Regions from separate parts of the Rhizobium sp. 01T417 genome, predicted to be linked through region 1. Evidence: predicted binding sites of a transcription regulator. Region 1 holds the regulator's gene; each other region holds the start of a gene.
What was found. Region 1 encodes LexA, which represses DNA repair genes until DNA is damaged. Its sites were predicted from a motif close to TGTTCNNNNTGTGTTCNG; they were not measured.

Region 1 (4,613 bases):
CGTCGATATAGGTGATTTTCGATTCACAGGACGCGGTCGAGGTGAAACCAGGATCGTACGTGAAGGAAGCCGTGTTCTTGTACAGGGCGCCGATATCGATGACGTCAGGACCGATGGTGCCGCTCTTGACGGCGAGATCGACTGATTTGTCACCGATTTTCAGTGTTGCGCTTTGTTCCGTCATTATGATCCTCCAAACTGGCGGTTGGCGCCATAAAAGCGCCATAGGGTTAAGCGTCGTCGATGATTGCTATATGATCGCGCGCCTAATGCCAAGTTACCGTGACGCCATTTTGTGCATCGCAGTATCAACTTTTGGGCACTTCTGCGATGACCCCTGCGCATAGCAGAAGCTGATGATTATCCTTAGCTTTTCCGGCTTCCGATTTTCCTTCAGATTTCAATCGATTATTCTTGCTTGGAAGCCCGTTAGCTTTCATTCTGGTTGTACGGGCGGCTGTTTTTGGGCGCAATGCATGCCGGGGTTGAGGCCATTGGAGGTGAGGGAAGCCACACCCGGCGCGGACGCGTTTGGGCGCGCGCCACAGCCTTCTTTTCTCGTGCCACGAGTTCCTGCGGAACCTCCGCTAACTTTCCGGACGCAATCCTTCGTGCCGTGGCCGACACGGATAAGGACGGCGTCGGATCGTTGTACCGTGTGGCTTCGTCTCGCCGTGGCAACGGAGATAGAGCATGGGCGGTTCTTCCTGGTTTCGTCCGTCTTCGCTGGGGCGGGCGCGATCCTCTGGTTCGTGCTTGGAAGTGCCCCGGCCGAGCTCCGGATGTCGTTTGCGGCGACGCTTGCCCTCGTCGCCGGTTTACGCGATCTGGTCAAGAAGGCCGCCGCACGAACATCCCTTGCTGCAGGTCGCCGCAGTAACGCCCGTCGTTTTCATCATATGCTTCTTTGGTGGCATCCTGCTGACCGCGATGATCGGCGGCTTCTCGACCGCGCTTTTCGCCGTCGAGCACTTCCACCGGCTCAACGCTTATGGTCTGCCGGCAAATCTCATGGCCATGCCGGTGGTCTCTTTCGTGGTGATGCCGATGGGCATGCTCGCTATGCTGCTGACACCTTTGGGCCTCGACGTCATTCCATGGAAAATTGCCGGTTTCGGGCTCGACATCGTGATCGCCATTGCCCAGATGGTCTCGACCTGGGCGGCAATATCGATATCGGCAGATTGCCGGGTTGGTATTTTCCTGTGGCGGTAGCAGGGTTCCTCTTACTTGCCCTTCTGCGCTCCAAGATCCGCTACCTCGGCGCTGGCATTGCGGCGCTGGCAACAGTGCTTGTTGTGGTTGCGCCGAGCGAACCGCCGCCCGACATGGTCATTGCCGAAGACGGCAATCTCGTCGCGATTGTGAGAGGACAAGTCCTTGCACCGAACCGGCCGCATCCGCCTGACTTCATTTTCGACCAATGGCGAATGGCGCTCGCCGCGGAGCTAGATCAACCACCGCAATTGTTGAAGGGTGTCAACGCTATCAGGCGGCGGGACATTCAAGGCAGATCGGAAAGGTTATCTGCCGTGGAATTGCGCAATGCCCGCGATGCGTTACGTCAGGCTGCGACGAGCGCTGAGAACCGATTTGTATGCCTGAAAGGCGTCTGGTGCACAGCCACGCACGATAGCGGCTACGTCGTGACGATCGTCGAAAATCCCGCTTACTTCGGCGCTGCCTGCGATACGGCCGATATCGTCGTGACACCCGCTCGCCTCCGCACGACGGGGTGTCGGTCGGGCGCACTTTTGTTCACCGGCGAAAACTTGCGTCGCTTTGGTGCCGCTGAGGTAAGGATCGACGATCAAGGTAGCCCCGTCGTCACGACGGCCTATACGAGGCTCGACCGCCCTTGGATCCGCCATCGGGCGTATAATTGGCGAAGCGGCACCTTTGACGGCGAGCCGCTTGCCTTCAATGATAGCGGCGAATGAGGCCGACAAGCTTGCCCTGGACCTTGACACGGTCAGGCCCGAAAATGCGCGTCTCGTAAGCCGGGTTTGCCGCCTCAAGTGCGATGGAGGCGCCTTTCCGGCGGAAGCGCTTGAGCGTCGCTTCCTCATCATCGACAAGCGCAACAACGATGTCGCCGGCATTGGCGGTGCTGCCGTTGCGGATGATTACCGTGTCGCCATCAAAGATGCCGGCCTCGATCATCGAGTCGCCCTTGACCTCAAGCGCATAGTGCTCGCCTGGGCCAAGCATGTCCGCCGGAACCGTGATGTCATGGGTATTGTTCTGAATTGCCGAAATCGGTACGCCGGCAGCAATCCGTCCCATGACCGGTACAGAGGCAGGACCGCCGTTGTCAGCCTGCGGCGCTGGCTTCGGCGCCACAACTGGCTGTGGTTTGCCGAGGCTGCCTTCGATAACGCTCGGCGAAAAACCGCGGCGGGGCTGCAGGCTCGGGTTATATGCCTCGGGCAGTTTGATGACTTCCAGAGCGCGGGCTCGATTCGGCAGTCGGCGAATGAAGCCCCGTTCCTCCAGCGCGGTAATCAGGCGGTGGATGCCTGACTTCGACGCGAGGTCCAAGGCATCCTTCATTTCATCAAAAGAAGGGGGGACACCGGACTCCTTCATTCGCTCGTGAATGAAGAGAAGAAGCTCCTGTTGCTTGCGCGTCAGCATCGAAGTTGAACCCCAGAGTCGTGAAACAAAGCCAGAACAGACACTATATGTTCCATATGTGTTCCGCAAGTACCTAAATTTTCGTAAAACTTGCCTGCAACTTGCTGAGTTTTTGCGTCTCATTTGACCGAAAGCGTAGAAGGGGGTTGCATTGTCCTGTTGCCCGGCGCACATCTTCGCAAATTCCGGAGAAGTTGCCATGAGCGAAGCGCATCCGCTGGACCACATCGTGCTGCCGGTTCCAAATATCAGGCTCTCGCGCGAGCGTCTCGGAAAGCTGGGATTCACCGTCGCGCCCGACGCCCGGCACCCGTTTGGGACCGAGAATGCCTGCATATTCTTCGCCGACGAAACTTATCTGGAGCCTCTCGGGGTCGCCAATGCCGAACTGCATGAAGCTTCGGCGCAGAAAGGCAATGTCTTCACCGCGCGGGACCGTGCCTTTCGATTCCGATGTGGAGACGATGGGCTGTCTGCCGTGGTCTTTGCGACGGCGGATGCCGATCGCGACCATGCCCGGTTTCTGTCCGAAAAGATCAATGGCGGCGAGATGCTGCAGTTCGAGCGGCCGATGAAGATGCCCGATGGCTCGGAGGTGACGGCTGCATTTAAGCTCGCCTTTGCAGTTGACCTGCGCGCTCCAGATTTCTTTTTCTTCACATGCCAACGTGTCAACCCGCTGCCAGCCGACCGGAAAGCCCTGCAAGTGCATGCAAATGGGGTGGTTGGGATCGCAGAGATCGTGCTTGGGGCACCCGACCCCAAGGCGTTTGGACCATTCCTGCGCGCCGCCGCCCACAGCTTGGGAACGACCAATGAGGCCTTCGGTGTGAGCGTGACAACTCCGAATGCCAGAGTGAGTGTTCTCTCCCCGGATGGACTGGACGCCTACTTCGACATCCCTGCGCCTTCCGACGATCGCGGTCTGCGTGGTGTTGCCATCGTTTTCAAAGTAGGCGATCTCGCCGTGACAGAAGCGCAATTGGCTGCTAACGGGATGACCTATACGCGCAAGAACAATCGAATTCTGGTGAAGGCCGCGCCCGGACAGGGCGCTCTCTTCGCCTTCGAGGAGAAACGATGAGCCAGACAAATTCCGAAGTCGTGGTCGGCGAAGGCGCCGGCCGCGTCACCTTTTCGAATTCCGGCAAGCTGTCGCTGATTGCCGGGCCTTGTCAGATGGAGAGCCGCGAGCATGCCTTCATGGTCGCCGGTGTGCTGAAGGAACTCTGCGACAAGCTTGGTCTCGGCCTCGTCTACAAGTCCTCCTTTGACAAGGCGAACCGGACGTCGCTGTCAGCGCAGCGCGGTATCGGCCTCGAAACGGCGCTTGAAGTGTTCGCCGATCTCAAGAGGGAATACGGCTTTCCTGTCCTGACCGACATTCATACCGAAGAGCAGTGTGCCGAGGTGTCCACCGTCGTCGACATCCTGCAGATCCCAGCTTTCCTCAGCCGTCAGACCGACCTGCTCGTTGCCGCCGCCAAGACCGGCCGCGTCATCAACGTCAAGAAGGGGCAGTTCCTCGCGCCCTGGGACATGAAGAACGTTCTCAACAAGCTGAATTCGAGCGGAAATCCGAACATCTTGCTTTGCGAACGCGGTGCTTCCTTCGGCTACAATACGCTGGTCTCCGACATGCGATCGCTGCCTGTCATGGCGGCGATGGGCGCCCCCGTGGTCTTCGACGCCACGCATTCGGTCCAGCAGCCGGGCGGGCAGGGCGGTTCGAGCGGAGGGCAGCGCGAGTTCGTGGAGACGCTCGCGCGTGCGGCGGTCGCTGTCGGCGTCGCTGGCGTATTCGTGGAAACCCACGAGGATCCTGACAATGCGCCTTCGGATGGTCCCAACATGGTCTATCTGCGGGATATGCCGCGGCTTCTCGAAAAGCTGCTGGCCTTCGATGCGATTGCCAAGGCGGGATAAATGGATGGACGTGCACGCCGTCAACCGGCGAGCGCCAACCTCGTCTTTGT
Region 2 (4,613 bases), on a different contig from region 1:
ACCGGCAGGCGTGGAGAGACCGGCTCTTCATCGGTCCCAAGCGCCTGATCGAGCCTCAAGAGCACAGCTCCCCCAAAGCGGCGGGCGAGGGGGGCGCGGGGCGCGGTCAGCAAATCGCCGACATATTTGAGGCCCATCTTGTCCAGGCCCCCTATGGTTTCGTCCTCGAGACGCAGGGCCGCGACGGGCAGGGGAGCCAACGCCTGTTCTGCCTCCCCATGCTCGATGATGCCGCCTTGGCCAAAACGGCTGATGGCCCAGGACAATCCAGGCGAGGAAGAGATGGCGCCGCGGGCGTCAATTCCCATCTGGAAGAGCCGTGCGAGAATATCCTTGAGAAGGGGCGTCTCACCGCCAAACAGATGGGCGCACCCGGTAATGTCAAGGAACAAGCCATCGACGCCGTCGAGAGCAACAAGCGGGGTATAGCGATCGCACCAGTCGGCGATCGCTTCCAGGAAGCGCCGGTTGGCGGCTGGGTCGTCCTCGATCACATCAAGCGTGGGGTAGATGGCGCGGGCTTCGGCGACACCCATATGCTTTCGGAGATTGAGTGTTTCGGCAGCCTCGTCCAGTGCCGTCAGCCGCATCGTATTGTTGAGGCGGCTGGAACAGACGATCGGTGCGGCTTCAGGACGTCCGTGCGAACGCCAGGAGAGCCCCCATTTCTTTCTTGCGATCCGGTCGGTTGGAAGGTGCGGAAAGTGGAGTGCCAGAATGCGTTGCGCGTTCGTCTGGAAGGCGAGGGTTGGCTGATTGGGAGACGGCGAAAAAACGGCGGTCATGGGGGTTCCACTCCAGTAGAAAGGAGAGGGGAGCCGGGTTGCGGCTCTTCTCCAGGGTGAGATGAAAAACCGGATTGCCGATGCTACCGCCCAGCATCGTGCCATCCGGCAAGGGGCGCGCCTGTGCCGGCGCGGGTGCTGCAAGGAAGCGGAAATAAGCGCTGCTGGCTTCTTCCTCTCCAGCCTGCCGCAACAGGAAAAGCGGGCGTTTCGATGCTTTCGCCCGCAAGCTCAAACGACGGCTCTCCGTCAGGCCGAAGGGCTTTGGGTTGCCGCGGATCTCCAGAACCGTCGCAGGAAAAACGCCGCTTTCGACTGCAGATTCCGCAAGCCAGAGAGCGTCTTCAAGCTTGCGCGGACTGGCATAGAAGAACTGGTCCGGTTTCAGACCGAAATCTCGTAACCCTACGGCGTAGGGGACGCCTGCTTCCATCGTGGAAACCATGTCCGCGATCCACAGGATCGGTAGCGGCGCACTGTGGCTCTCCTCGACTTGACGCTGCAGCATGGCGGCAAGCGCCAGCACAAAGCCGCTGCCGGCACCGGCCTCCCGCAAGAGGTCGGTGCGAGCCTCGGTGATCCCGTCGAGCGGCAAGCCGCCATCGATCGCCTCGTCGAGTGCGGGTATTCCAAGAGGAAGACGCGGGCCGCTGTCGTTCTTGGCGGCGAGGCCTTTGTCGGCCAAGGCTTCGCTTTGCGCGGCCGCCAAGGCCGGCGCGGGCTTCCCTTCAAGCTTTGCAATGGTTTCGCGGAGCGCAAAAAGCCGCTCGCGCGTCACGGCCGACTGTGCCATGACGTTCTCCAAGTCTCAGATGTTCCTGTTATGTTCTTATGGATTCCAGAGGCGGGCGAAAGAGTCAACAGGCATTTGATGTGAATTTATTCCTGCCTTTGATTCCGCTCTCGAAAATCGTGCGCAAAGGTTCTATATGGGCGGCAAAGGAAGGAATATTAATGGCCCGCATAGACCAGAGCGAGGATTGGCGGGATCGCCACGCGCCGACGATCAGTACCTTCGAGTCGTTGGCGATGGAGGCATATAGCCACCTGCCGGAAGAATTCCGCTCGCTGACCACCAATCTGACCATCGAGATCGAGGATTTCCCTGACGACGACGTGTTCGAGGACATGGCGCTGGAAACGCCATTCGACCTTCTCGGCCTCTTTGAAGGCCGGGGCATCTCGGAGCGTTTCACGATGGAAACCGGCGAACTGCCGAACCGTATCCGCCTCTACAGGCGGCCGATCCTCGACTACTGGGCCGAGAACGACGAGACGCTGGGCGATATCATCACCCACGTCCTCATCCACGAGATCGGCCACCATTTCGGTCTCAGCGACGACGACATGGAACGGATCGAGGCAAGTGCCGAAGAGGCGGCCGAACGCTAAGCCTTCGCTTACTGTTCGGATAGCTTCATGTCCGGGTGGTAGTCCTTGCCTTCGACTTCCTTGACGATCGCCTGAGCGCACATCACCTGGCCGGTCTGGGTGTTGAAGGTCAGCGACGGCGAGCCGTTCAGCGACCAGCCCTTGTTGAGGGCGTCGGTTACGCGATGACAGAAAGCGGCATCATCCTGGCCGGTCAGAAGGCGATAAAGCTTCATCTAGAGTCGTCTTTCACTTCGCCGTTTGGCGCTCAGTAATCAGGCGGGCTTTATGAACCAGACTTTCCGCCTGGACAAGATGCAGCCGCTCGATCATCCGTCCATTGACATTGATGACGTTCAGACCTTCGGCAGCCGGGTCGGCAAAGGCGGCGATGATTGCCTCCGCCTCGGCAATTGCCGCATTGTCCGGGCCGAAATGCCGGTTTGACGCTTCGATCTGAGCAGGATGGATCAGCATCTTGCCGTCGAAGCCCATGGCCCGGGCATGCGCGCATTCGGCGTCGAAGGCATCTGCGTCCTTGAAATCATTGAAGACACTGTCGATCGCGTCGAGGCCATAGGCACGCACGGCAAGTACCACCTGCATCAGCCAGGGCACGAGATAGGTGCGGCCGGGCTGCGGCAAGACACCGGTCTCTTTGCGCAGGTCGTTGAGGCCAACGACGAAACAATCGAGTCTTGAGCCCGGCGTGCGTCCGGCTTCGGCGATCGCCGCCGCGTTCAGAATGCCGCGGGGCGTTTCGATCATCGCCCAGATGCGGAGGCTTTCCGGCGCATCGGCATCGGCAAGCCGGTCGCTGATGGACATCACATCCTGAGGCTCGGCCACTTTCGGCAGAAGCACGGCATCCGGTTCCAATGCCAAGACCAGCTCCATGTCGGCATTGCCGAATGTGGAAGCCAGCGCATTGATGCGGATGATCCGCTCCTTGTTCACCAGAGGAGGGCCCGAAAAAAAGGCTTTCAGATTGTCGCGGGCTTCCGCCTTTCGCTCCGGCGCCACCGAGTCCTCGAGATCGAAGATCACGGCGTCGCAATCGAGCGCATGGGTCTTTTCCAAGGCGCGTGCATTGATGGCCGGAACGCTTAGCACCGAACGGCGGAGATTCAAGGAACGAGTCGGAGAGTTGCGGGTCATCACAAATCTGTGCCAAGCTTTGTGATGGGTGGCAAGACAACAAAAAGCCATGCTCACCTTGCAGAGAAAGAAATGAAGGACCACATTCCTTTCCGAAGAAAGGTCTAAACCATGCAAAGCATTCGTTCCGTCTTCCTCCTGCTCGCAGGCATCACAGCCTTCATTGCGTTGGCGCTCCTCACATTTTCTGTGACGCTCGCAGTTGGCGGTATCCTGACGGTGCTCATGGTTGGCCGCGCGCTTTCGCTGAAGATGAAACCGGCCCCCGTTCGCGCCACCGCCAGAACGAAGTCACATTCCGGCGAGAGCATGCGTATCTGGAATGACGGGCGCGGCACGATCATCGACCTCTGACCGTCGGGTCGTTTCCAGAAAAATTTCGACATCGCTGTCGGCTCGGCTGATCTTCCCGCGTCTTTGAAAGGCCAGGGCTTTTGCCCAAACCAAATCAAACAATGGAGGACAGAATGGATACCGCAACGGAAACCGGCGCAACGAAAATGCCGCCGGTCAAGAATGGCTTGTTGCCTTATGTCACCGTCGACGGTGCTTTGAAGGCGGCGGAATTCTACAAGCGTGCGTTCGGCGCCGAGGAGGCTTTTGTCGTTCCTCCTGACGAAAACGGGCGGACGATGCATGTTCACCTCTACGTCAACGGAAGCTCGCTGATGCTCTGCGATGCCTACCCCGAGCATGGTCATCCCTTCGAAAAGCACCAGGGCTTCAGTCTCCAGCTTGTTATCGACGATATCGATTTCTGGTGGGAGCGCGCGGTTCAGGCTGGCGTAGAGGTGATCATGCCCGTTCAGCTGATGTTCTGGGGCGATCGGTATGGCCAGCTTCGCGATCCGTTCGGGGTTCTCTGGGCAATGAATGCGCCAGCGAATGCAAGTTGATCTCACGATATCCATGGATGGCTGCGCGTCGAATCCGCGCGCAGCCTTTTCCGCGGTGTAAATTTTCCTTCATTTTGGCCGAAATCTGGACTAAACGCTGATCAACAAAACTACGTCTGCTGACATTGGAGCCAGGCCATGGACAAATTCGTAAAGCTGACGGGCGTTGCTGCCCCTCTGCCTGTTGTCAACATCGACACCGACATGATCATTCCGAAGGATTACCTGAAGACGATCAAGCGCACCGGTCTTGGCAAGGGTCTTTTCGCCGAAGCCCGTTACAATGAAGACGGTTCTCCGAACCCGGATTTCGTGCTGAACAAGCCGGCCTATCAGAATGCGAAGATCCTGGTTGCCGGTGACAATTTCGGTTGCGGCTCCTCGCGCGAGCATGCGCCATGGG
Region 3 (4,613 bases), on a different contig from region 1:
CGGCTGTTCACTTCATGCTTGCCGAGCTTGATGATGTCGTTGCCGCCGGAGATTTCCTCCCAGACCGTCTTGTTGCCGTCGAGTGCGTCGCGGCTCTGGTCGACATAGCCGAGATCAACGGTCTCGCCGATACGGATCTCGCCGCTATCGGGCTTTTCCTGGTCCGTGATCATACGGAACAGCGTCGTCTTGCCGGCGCCGTTCGGACCGATGACGCCGACGATACCGCCGGGCGGCAGCTTGAAGGTGAGGTTCTCGATGAGCACGGTATCGCCGTAGCCCTTGGTGAGGTTCTCGGCTTCGATGACCACCTGGCCAAGGCGCTCGCCGACCGGGATGACGATCTGCGCATCGCCGGGGCGACGGGCCTCTGCCGCCGCGACCAACTCGTCATAGGCACGGATACGCGCCTTGGACTTTGCCTGGCGGGCCTTCGGGCTGGCGGCCATCCATTCCTGCTCGCGGCTGATCGCCTTCTGGCGGGAGGCCTCTTCGCGGCCCTCCTGCTGCATGCGCTTGGCCTTCGATTGAAGATAGGCGGAGTAGTTGCCCTCGTAGGGGATACCGCGACCACGGTCGAGTTCGAGGATCCAGCCCGTGACGTTGTCGAGGAAGTAGCGATCGTGGGTGATCATCAGGACCGAGCCGGGGTATTGGCGCAAATGTTTTTCAAGCCAGGCAATCGTCTCGGCGTCGAGGTGGTTGGTTGGTTCGTCGAGCAGCAGCAGGTCGGGCTGCGCCAACAACAGGCGGCAGAGCGCCACGCGGCGCTTTTCGCCGCCGGAGAGCTTCTCGACCGAAGAGTCGCCTGGCGGGCAGCGCAGCGCGTCCATGGCCATTTCGACCTGGCTTTCAAGGTCCCAGAGATTCTGGCTGTCAATGACGTCCTGGAGCTTGGCGCCCTCTTCCGCGGTCTCGTCGGAATAGTTCATCATCAACTCGTTGTAGCGATCGAGGATCGCCTTCTTCGGCGCAACGCCTTCCATGACGTTCTCAAGGACCGTCTTCGACGCATCGAGTTGCGGCTCCTGCGCGAGGTAGCCAAGGGTAGCGCCTTCGGCGAGCCACGCCTCGCCGGTATATTCCTTGTCGAGGCCTGCCATGATGCGCAGAACGGTCGACTTACCAGCACCGTTCGGGCCGAGGATACCGATCTTGGCATCCGGATAGAAAGAAAGGTGGATATTTTCCAACACCTTCTTGTTGCCGTACGCCTTGTTGAGGCCGGCCATATGGTAGATGAACTGACGTGCCATAGATAATTCGCTCCGCGCGGGAATTTGAGTTTTGCCGCTATTTAGGCGAATTGGGGCCAAGGAGCAACGCGCGGCGGCCAAAAACCAGAGGCTTTTGCAGCATTCATAGCCGAACTCGGCACGCTCCTCTACCGTAGCGTCGCATGATCAAGGCGCAGCTAGTCGCGGCGCGTGGACGGACGAAGGCTCGTTTTCGATGAGAGGCAGTCTCAGAACCCTGCAGCGTCCACGACGCCCTCATTGCAGCCGAACGACGTCCGCCCTGCCCCCTGGATAAGGTCACGAAGGCTTGCTTGCTCGTTCGATGTCGCGCCCTCCGACAGCCCGATAGTAAGTTCGCTGATAACGCGGCCTCTGCTGGCCCGTCGGCAGCTCATCTTGACGCGATCGCCGGCACCGGGGCCGAAGCTCTTGTCGAAAGCCGCCTTGATCGCCTCCGCCGTCAGTGGCTTGCCGATATTGGTCGCGAACAGATCGCGGACTGCCGAGGCGTTCAGCTCGTTGATCAACCGAACCGACGCGCTGAAATAGTCGTCGGCGCTCATCTTCGTGCAGGTGCCGTGCTTGGTCCACTCATGCCGCTCCAGGCCGGATTGCGTACCGGGCATCGCCTTATCGAGGGCTGTCTTGGTCTCCGCCGAAAGCTCTACCTCAGGCAGCCTCCCCCACTCGCCGTCCTTGTCGGCGCTCCGCAGGGTACCAGAGACGTCGCAATAGTCCTTCCGCATCGGCCAGAGCCCGTGCAGCGAAAAATTGGTCGCGTCAAACCTCTCCCTGGTCTGGCTGCGGCATTCCGGCTTGCGCTGGTTGGTTTCACAGAACGCGGGTTGCCAGCTGGCCGCCAGAATGAAGCGCGTCCTTCCGCCGCCGTCCTGGGCTCCCGCAACGCCAGCGGCCGCAATTCCTATCAAGACTACAGCCATGCGCAGAAATGGATTGCTCATTCTCACCCCCACAAAGAACAATTCATGAACAGGAAATCACGCCGCGTTTGTTTTCACAACCCTCAATCCGTAGGGTACGAAAAATCCCTTGGCATAAATATCTGGGCGTGTTGCTTTTCACGGCCGATCTGGTCTTCTCCCGGCAACGGGAGGATATGATGTTCGCAGAAACGCAACGCCTTGAAACGGCGGACGCTTCACTCGCCTTTCATCATGAGCCGGCGCAATCCGAGGCACGCGGAATTCTCCTTGTGTCTCATGGGCTGGCCGAGCATTCCAGACGTTACTCCCGTTTTGCGGCAGCGATGGCAGCCCGCGGCTACCATGTGTTCGCCTTCGATCACCGTGGGCACGGCGAAACGACTGGCCCGGATGCGCCAATCGGGCGTTTTTCCCGCCGCAACGGCATGCGACAGGTTATCGACGATGTCGGCTCTGTCCGCGAGCTTGCCGTAAAGCAATATCCCGGCCTCCCCGTCATCCTCTTCGGGCACTCGATGGGCGGGCTCATCGCGCTCAACGCGGCGATCACCTATCCGGAGAAATATGACGCCATTGCCGTCTGGAATTCGAATTTCAACCCGGGCCTATCGGGACGGGCCGCCCAGGCGGTCCTGTTGGCAGAACGAGCCCTTAAGGGCTCCGATGTTCCAAGCGGCATCCTACCGAAGCTCACCTTCGGCACCTGGGGGAAGTCCATTGCCAACCGTCGAACCGAGTTCGACTGGCTAAGCCGCGATCCTGTTGAGGTCGACAAATACATTGCTGACCCTCTGTGTGGCTTCGATGCTTCCGTGTCGCTCTGGCTCGATATTTTCGAGATGACGTTTCGCGCACCACAAGAGGCGCAACTGGACCGGCTGCCGAAGCACACGCCGATCCACCTTGTCGGTGGCGGACAGGATCCGGCAACAGATAACGGAAAAGCGGTGATCTGGCTGTCAAAGCATTTGAAAGCTCACGGCTTCTCCCGTATCAGGACACAGATATATCAGGACATGCGCCACGAAACGCTGAATGAAATTGGAGCGGACGCGGCCATCGCCGCATTCGCCGACTGGTGCGACGAAGCGATCGCAAGATCCTGAACTGAAGGGTTTCGCGATGAGCAATGGCATTTCGTCCCGTTCTGCCTCCGCTTCGGAGGTTTCGACCGGCATTCTCCTGATGTTCCTGTCGGTGCTGGTGTCCCCGATCATCGACATCTTTTCCAAGCTCGCGATCGCTACGATTCCTGCAGCGGAAATCACCGCCGCCCGCTTTGTGGTGCAGGCTCTCTGCATGTTACCGATCGTTGTCTGGCGAGGAAGCTGGAAGACCTTCTCCTGGCGAGCCAATATCTTTCACGCCATCCGAGGCGCCATCATTACCATTTCCATGGTCTCCTTTGTTACGACGCTGAAGTTCATGCCGGTTGCTGACGCCATCGCGATTTTCTTCGTCGAGCCGATCATATTGACGATCCTGAGCAGTATCTTCCTCAAGGAGACGATCGGCTGGCGCCGCTACATTGCCTGCGGCGTCGGCTTCTTCGGCGCGATGCTGATTATCCAGCCGAGCTTTCAAGAGGTCGGCTACGTCGCGCTTCTGCCCGTCGTCAGCGCTTTCTGCATCGCCATCTTCGCCTTGATGACCCGCGTGCTTTCGCACCGAGAAGATCCGTGGGCGATGCAGCTTCAGATGGGCATCTGGGGTCTGCTGTTCTGCGCGATCCTGCTTGCCTTTGGCAGCGGCACAGGTTCCGACATCTTCGACGCGGTGATGCCGGATGGCCGGGGCTACTTCTATCTGGTCGGCGTCGGTGTCACGGCGGCCATTGCCGGCATCTTCGGCGTCTATGCCTATCGTGCAGCACCTGCCTCCATTTTGGCACCACTGCAGTATTTCGAGATCGTGTCGGCGACCTTTTTCGCCTGGCTCGTATTCGATGACTTTCCGGATGCGCTCAAGTGGGTCGGTATCCTGATCATTATCGCATCGGGCTTGTACATCATCTGGCGCGAGCGCCGCTTTGCATCGAAGCCCGTATCCGATACACCTCAATCGGCCCTGGCGCCCTGATCTGATCGTGGGAGGAACATGACAGACAATCAGCTCCAAAAACCGCCGCTATCAGGCATACGCGTCATCGAGCTTGCGCGAGTGCTTGCCGGGCCATGGGCGGGCCAGATGCTGGCCGATCTCGGTGCCGACGTGATTAAGGTCGAAAACCCCGATGGAGGCGACGACACGCGGCATTGGGGGCCCCCCTTTGTCGAAGGTGCCGACGGCGAAAACCTCTCTGCGGCCTATTACCACGCTGCCAACCGCGGCAAGCGTTCGATCACCGCCGACCTGAAGCGCGAAGAGGATCAGGCCCTCGTCCGCCGCCTTATCGCCACGGCCGACGTCGTCATCGAGAACTTCAAGCTCG
Region 4 (4,613 bases), on a different contig from region 1:
AACAGCGCTTCCAGCGTTCCGAATTGCTCTGCAATGACAAGCGGCGAGTGGTTCGGCAGCATGATGCCGCCCGAGCCGATGCGGATCCGCTTGGTTGCCGCGCCGACGTGGCCGATCACGACCGCCGTAGCCGCGCTGGCAATACCCGGCATGCCGTGATGTTCCGCAAGCCAGAAGCGGTTGTACCCGAACCCTTCGGCCTTCTGCGCCATGCGCGCCGAACTCTCGAGCGACTGGCGGATCGTCCCGCCTTCTGGAACAGGAGAGAGATCGAGAATGGAGAAGGGAACCATGACGAAGCCTGTCGGTAATTGGAAGGACAGGTCTATGTAGGTGGCCGCTCGGCCCATTCCAAACGAGCGGGAAAGAAAAAGGGCCGGTCTCCCGGGCCGGTCTCCCGGCCCTCGTTCATCTGCCGATCACGGTTCAAGCCCGACGTCGCAGCAGGTGTACCTCGGCGCCCTGGTGATGTTCCGCCTGCGCCAGCGTGAAATTCGCCAGCTGCCGGTCCATTTCGACCGCTTCGGTCGCGAGCCGATGGATCGCAGCCGTCGTTTCCTCGACCATGGCGGCATTCTGCTGCGTCATCGCATCAAGCTCTGAGACCGCGGAGTTGATTTGACGCAGGGTGTCGGCTTCCTCGCGCGTCGTTTCCATGATCTCGCTGATCTGGCCGTTGATTGCCTCCACATGGCTGCCGATCCCCGTCAGCGCGTCGCCGGCACGCTCGACGAGCGACACGCCCATCTCCACTTCATGCGTGGACTTCTGCAAGAGGCTTGATATTTCCTTTGCGGCACTCGATGAACGCTGTGCCAGTTCGCGCACTTCCATGGCGACCACGGCGAAGCCCTTACCGGACTCGCCTGCCCGTGCAGCCTCGACGCCGGCATTGAGCGCCAGCAGGTTGGTCTGGAAGGCGATCGCATCGATAACGGCGATGATCGAATTGATCTGGCGCGACGACGCCTGGATCGCCTCCATCGCGGCAATTGTCTCGCGCATGATCTGGCTGGAGCCGGTCGTCTCCCGCTTGGCGTCGCGGGCGATGCGTTCGGCCTGCTCCGCACGCTCGATCTGAACGCGGACCGACTGGGTGATCGCATCGATCGCATTCGCGGTCTCGGTGATAGAGGCGGCCTGCCGCTCGGTCCGACCGGCAAGCTCATCGGCACCGGTGCGCATTTCCTCGGAACCCGAACGCACGGCCATGGAGTTGCCGCCGATCGCCGTCATCGTTTCGCTGAGGGTAGCCAGCGCCTCGTTGAAGTTGACCCGGAGGCCTTCGAGTTCGTTCGGGAAGCGGGTCTCGATCTGATGGGCAAGATCGCCGTTGGCAAGGTGATGCAGGCCCTCGTCGATCGCCTGGACGACTTCCTGCAGGGTCCGTGCTTCCGCCTCGCGCTCAGCCATGTGCTGCTGGCGATCCCGCTCCGCGCGAGCCCGCGTTTCGTTGCTGGCAGCTTCCAGGTCGCGGCTCTCGACAAGCGACTGCTTGAACCGCGCCAATGCCTTGGCCATCGTGCCGATTTCGTCGCCGCGGTTCTGGCTGCCGATCTCGACTTCGAGGTTGCCGTCGGCGACGTCACGCGTGACGTCCGCGAGCCGGGCAAGCGGCGAGAACAGCAGCTTGGTGATGGCCCAGGTTGCCACGGCCATGATGATCAGAACACCAAACGCAATCATCGTCAGGAGCGTGGCGATCTCCAGCGAGCCAGCATTGAGTTCGCTGATGCGGACGCTTTCCACGACGAGGAAGCGGGAGCCCTGATAATCGATGCCGCGAACATAGGCTCGTGCCGAGCCATCGGCGCGATCGAAGTCGTCGACCGTCATGCCCTTGGCCGACAGCGCGTCCTTCGCGAAGGTGAAAGGCGTGGTATCGAGCGTTGCCAGCTGGCCGGACGAGTTTACGCCGATCGCCGATCCGTCATCCGAGATGATAGCGGCTTGCGCCGTGCTACCGGACACGATGCCCTTGGCGAGAATGCTGGTGATGATGTTGTCGCGGACCTTGAAGAGCATCACGCCCTTCGCCGCGCCGAGCTTGACGATCGGCACGGCATAGAAGATTGCCGACTTGCCGTTCGCCGCGTCGACGCGAAGACCGGAAAAGCCGGTGGGGGCGGAATCGTCAGTCGCCTTTGCGGTGTTGGCGATCGCCTTGGCGAAGGCAAGGCCGGCGCCGGTCGCCTTCCATGCATCGGTCTTCAGGTTCTCCGCGAAATCGTCGTTCTTCTTGTAGGAGTAGAGGACGTTGCCATCGAGATCGGCGATCAGCAGGTCGCTGAAGGCGGTATTCTCCAGGTCGCGGGCCACTTCACCCTGCGTCGTTTCATGGTTGGAGTAGTAGAAGCCGCTTGGTGCCTGCGGCTTCACCAGTTTTTCGCGCTGGTCGGCCGGGTTCGGATTGTTGGTGATGAACACCTTCTTCAATTCGGCGCGCGCATCACCCGACGTCTTCTCGATTGTCTTCCAACCGCTCTTCAGGCTTGTAATCGACATCTGCAACGCTTCGATGCGCGCAATCGAGTTCGCCTGGTTTTCCAACTGCTCAAGCTGATCCTGCAGCATGTCGCCGCGGAAGATCAGGACGCTCTCCTTCGCCTTGAGTGCCTGCTCACCGGAAATGCGGCTGCTGGCGAAGTAAGCAAGCACGTTGATGACCGCAATCGACAGTGCGGTCAGCAGTATAAATGTCGCGATGACCTTGAAGGACAGGGATTTAAATCTCTGAACCATGAACGATGAACCCTTCCGGAACGGCTCATACCGGCAGAGCGTGGAACATCCTGCCGGCTGACCTGAAAACAGAAAACGGGAACCTTGCCTTCCTGAGAAGGGAGTTCCTCTGACATTTTGTGGATCAAAAGTCGGCTATGGAGCTTAAATTGCCGTAAACAGCGCGTGGCAAAAACAAGGAATGTTTTTGTTTTGTTCACATATCGATGGCAGTTATTTGGCGAGTGCAATAGGGTGAAGCATGCAAAATACGATTCGCATCATCGGCGTTGATCCGGGCCTGCGCCGCACGGGCTGGGGAATTATCGACACGCTCGGCAATTCCTTGCGCTTCGTCGCGTCCGGTACGGTCACCTCGGACGGCGACCTGGACCTGGCCTCGCGCCTTTGCCAGCTGCACGATGGCCTGGCGGAAGTCGTGCACAGCTATCAGCCTGATGAGGCTGCCGTCGAACAAACCTTCGTCAACAAGGACGCCGTTGCAACGCTGAAACTCGGGCAGGCACGCGGCATTGCCATGCTGGTCCCTGCCCGCGCCGGTTTGCCCGTCGCCGAATATGCGCCAAACGCTGTCAAGAAGGCGGTCATCGGTGTCGGCCACGGCGAGAAGCAGCAGATCCACATGATGCTGAAAATCCTGATGCCCAAGGTCGAATTCAAGGGCAACGACGCGGCTGATGCGCTGGCCATCGCCATCTGCCACGCTCATAACCGCGGCAGCAGCCGCATGCGGCAGGCGGCGCTTGCCGGCTAATCTTCACTGAAAACCCACCGAACGGACCATTTGCATGATCGGCAAGCTCAAAGGCACCATCGATGAAATCGGCGATGACTACGTCCTCGTCGATGTCCACGGCGTCTGCTACGTCGCCTTCTGCTCGGCGCGCACGCTCTCCCGCCTCGGCTCGGTGGGCGAGGCCTGTGTGCTTTTCATCGAGACCTATGTTCGCGAAGACCAGCTGAAGCTCTTCGGCTTCATGACCGCGCTCGAGAGAGAGTGGTTCATTCTCCTGCAGAGCGTACAGGGCGTTGGTGCAAAGGTGGCGCTCGCCGTCCTTTCGACCCTGCCTCCAAGCGAACTGGCGAACGCCATCGCGCTGCAGGATCGCACGGCAGTCGCCCGCGCTCAGGGCGTTGGTCCCAAGGTTGCCGTGCGCATCGTCACCGAACTGAAGAACAAGGCGCCGGCCTTCGCCGGAGAAGCGTCGGCCACCATCGGCCTCAAGCAGGAGCTCGGTGAAGGTGTTGCCGCTGCCCCTGTCGCCGACGCGGTATCCGCGCTGACGAACCTCGGCTATTCCCGCGACCAGGCTGCCAATGCCGTTGCCGCCGCAATGAAGACCGCCGGTGAAGGCGCCGACAGCGCCAAGCTCATCCGCCTTGGGTTGAAGGAACTGGCTCGCTGATCCAATTGCCCGAGCGGGTGCCAAAAGCGTTCGGCTTGGTGTATTGGTCACGAGCGTTTGAAGATTGGGAAATGCCAGCATGAGTGAAGCCGCGCGCCTGATATCGGCCGAGAAACGAGGCGAAGACCTGGATGTGACGCTGCGGCCGCAGTCGCTGGACGAGTTCACCGGACAGGCGGAAGCGCGCGCAAACCTGAAGGTGTTCATCGAGGCGGCGAAGAACCGTGGTGAGGCGCTGGATCACGTCCTTTTCGTTGGCCCGCCCGGCCTCGGCAAGACGACGCTCGCGCAGATCATGGCGAAGGAACTCGGCGTCAATTTCCGCTCGACGTCCGGTCCGGTTATTGCCAAGGCGGGCGATCTCGCCGCTCTACTGACCAATCTCGAAGAGCGCGACGTGCTCTTCATCGACGAAATTCACCGGCTCAACCCGGCCGTCGAGGAAATCCTCTACCCCGCGATGGA

Region 2: the regulator LexA is predicted to act here: its motif matches at 1,599-1,616, upstream of AC1DPR_RS02985 (ImuA family protein).
Region 3: the regulator LexA is predicted to act here: its motif matches at 2,214-2,231, upstream of AC1DPR_RS07975 (ribonuclease T2 family protein).
Region 4: the regulator LexA is predicted to act here: its motif matches at 2,925-2,942, upstream of ruvC (crossover junction endodeoxyribonuclease RuvC).

Annotation. Positions count from the first base shown of each region.
Region 1 covers NZ_JBFTQH010000022.1:1,296-5,908, forward strand. Annotated here, with positions in the region: gene gltA (citrate synthase) at 1-184, opposite strand, end outside; gene AC1DPR_RS20325 (ComEC/Rec2 family competence protein) at 859-1,215, shown strand; gene AC1DPR_RS20330 (hypothetical protein) at 1,206-1,940, shown strand; gene lexA (transcriptional repressor LexA) at 1,921-2,637, opposite strand; gene AC1DPR_RS20340 (VOC family protein) at 2,837-3,721, shown strand; gene kdsA (3-deoxy-8-phosphooctulonate synthase) at 3,718-4,563, shown strand; gene AC1DPR_RS20350 (methyl-accepting chemotaxis protein) at 4,584-4,613, opposite strand, start outside.
Region 2 covers NZ_JBFTQH010000002.1:178,359-182,971, forward strand. Annotated here, with positions in the region: gene AC1DPR_RS02980 (Y-family DNA polymerase) at 1-719, opposite strand, end outside; gene AC1DPR_RS02985 (ImuA family protein) at 631-1,578, opposite strand; gene AC1DPR_RS02990 (metallopeptidase family protein) at 1,740-2,177, shown strand; gene AC1DPR_RS02995 (DUF1737 domain-containing protein) at 2,186-2,392, opposite strand; gene AC1DPR_RS03000 (HpcH/HpaI aldolase/citrate lyase family protein) at 2,406-3,314, opposite strand; gene AC1DPR_RS03005 (hypothetical protein) at 3,426-3,668, shown strand; gene AC1DPR_RS03010 (VOC family protein) at 3,782-4,210, shown strand; gene leuD (3-isopropylmalate dehydratase small subunit) at 4,349-4,613, shown strand, end outside.
Region 3 covers NZ_JBFTQH010000005.1:190,275-194,887, reverse strand. Annotated here, with positions in the region: gene ettA (energy-dependent translational throttle protein EttA) at 1-1,256, opposite strand, end outside; gene AC1DPR_RS07975 (ribonuclease T2 family protein) at 1,466-2,200, opposite strand; gene AC1DPR_RS07970 (alpha/beta hydrolase) at 2,359-3,288, shown strand; gene AC1DPR_RS07965 (DMT family transporter) at 3,305-4,261, shown strand; gene caiB (succinate--glutarate CoA-transferase) at 4,280-4,613, shown strand, end outside.
Region 4 covers NZ_JBFTQH010000052.1:12,880-17,492, forward strand. Annotated here, with positions in the region: gene AC1DPR_RS28710 (LLM class flavin-dependent oxidoreductase) at 1-293, opposite strand, end outside; gene AC1DPR_RS28715 (methyl-accepting chemotaxis protein) at 427-2,742, opposite strand; gene ruvC (crossover junction endodeoxyribonuclease RuvC) at 2,984-3,496, shown strand; gene ruvA (Holliday junction branch migration protein RuvA) at 3,531-4,148, shown strand; gene ruvB (Holliday junction branch migration DNA helicase RuvB) at 4,228-4,613, shown strand, end outside.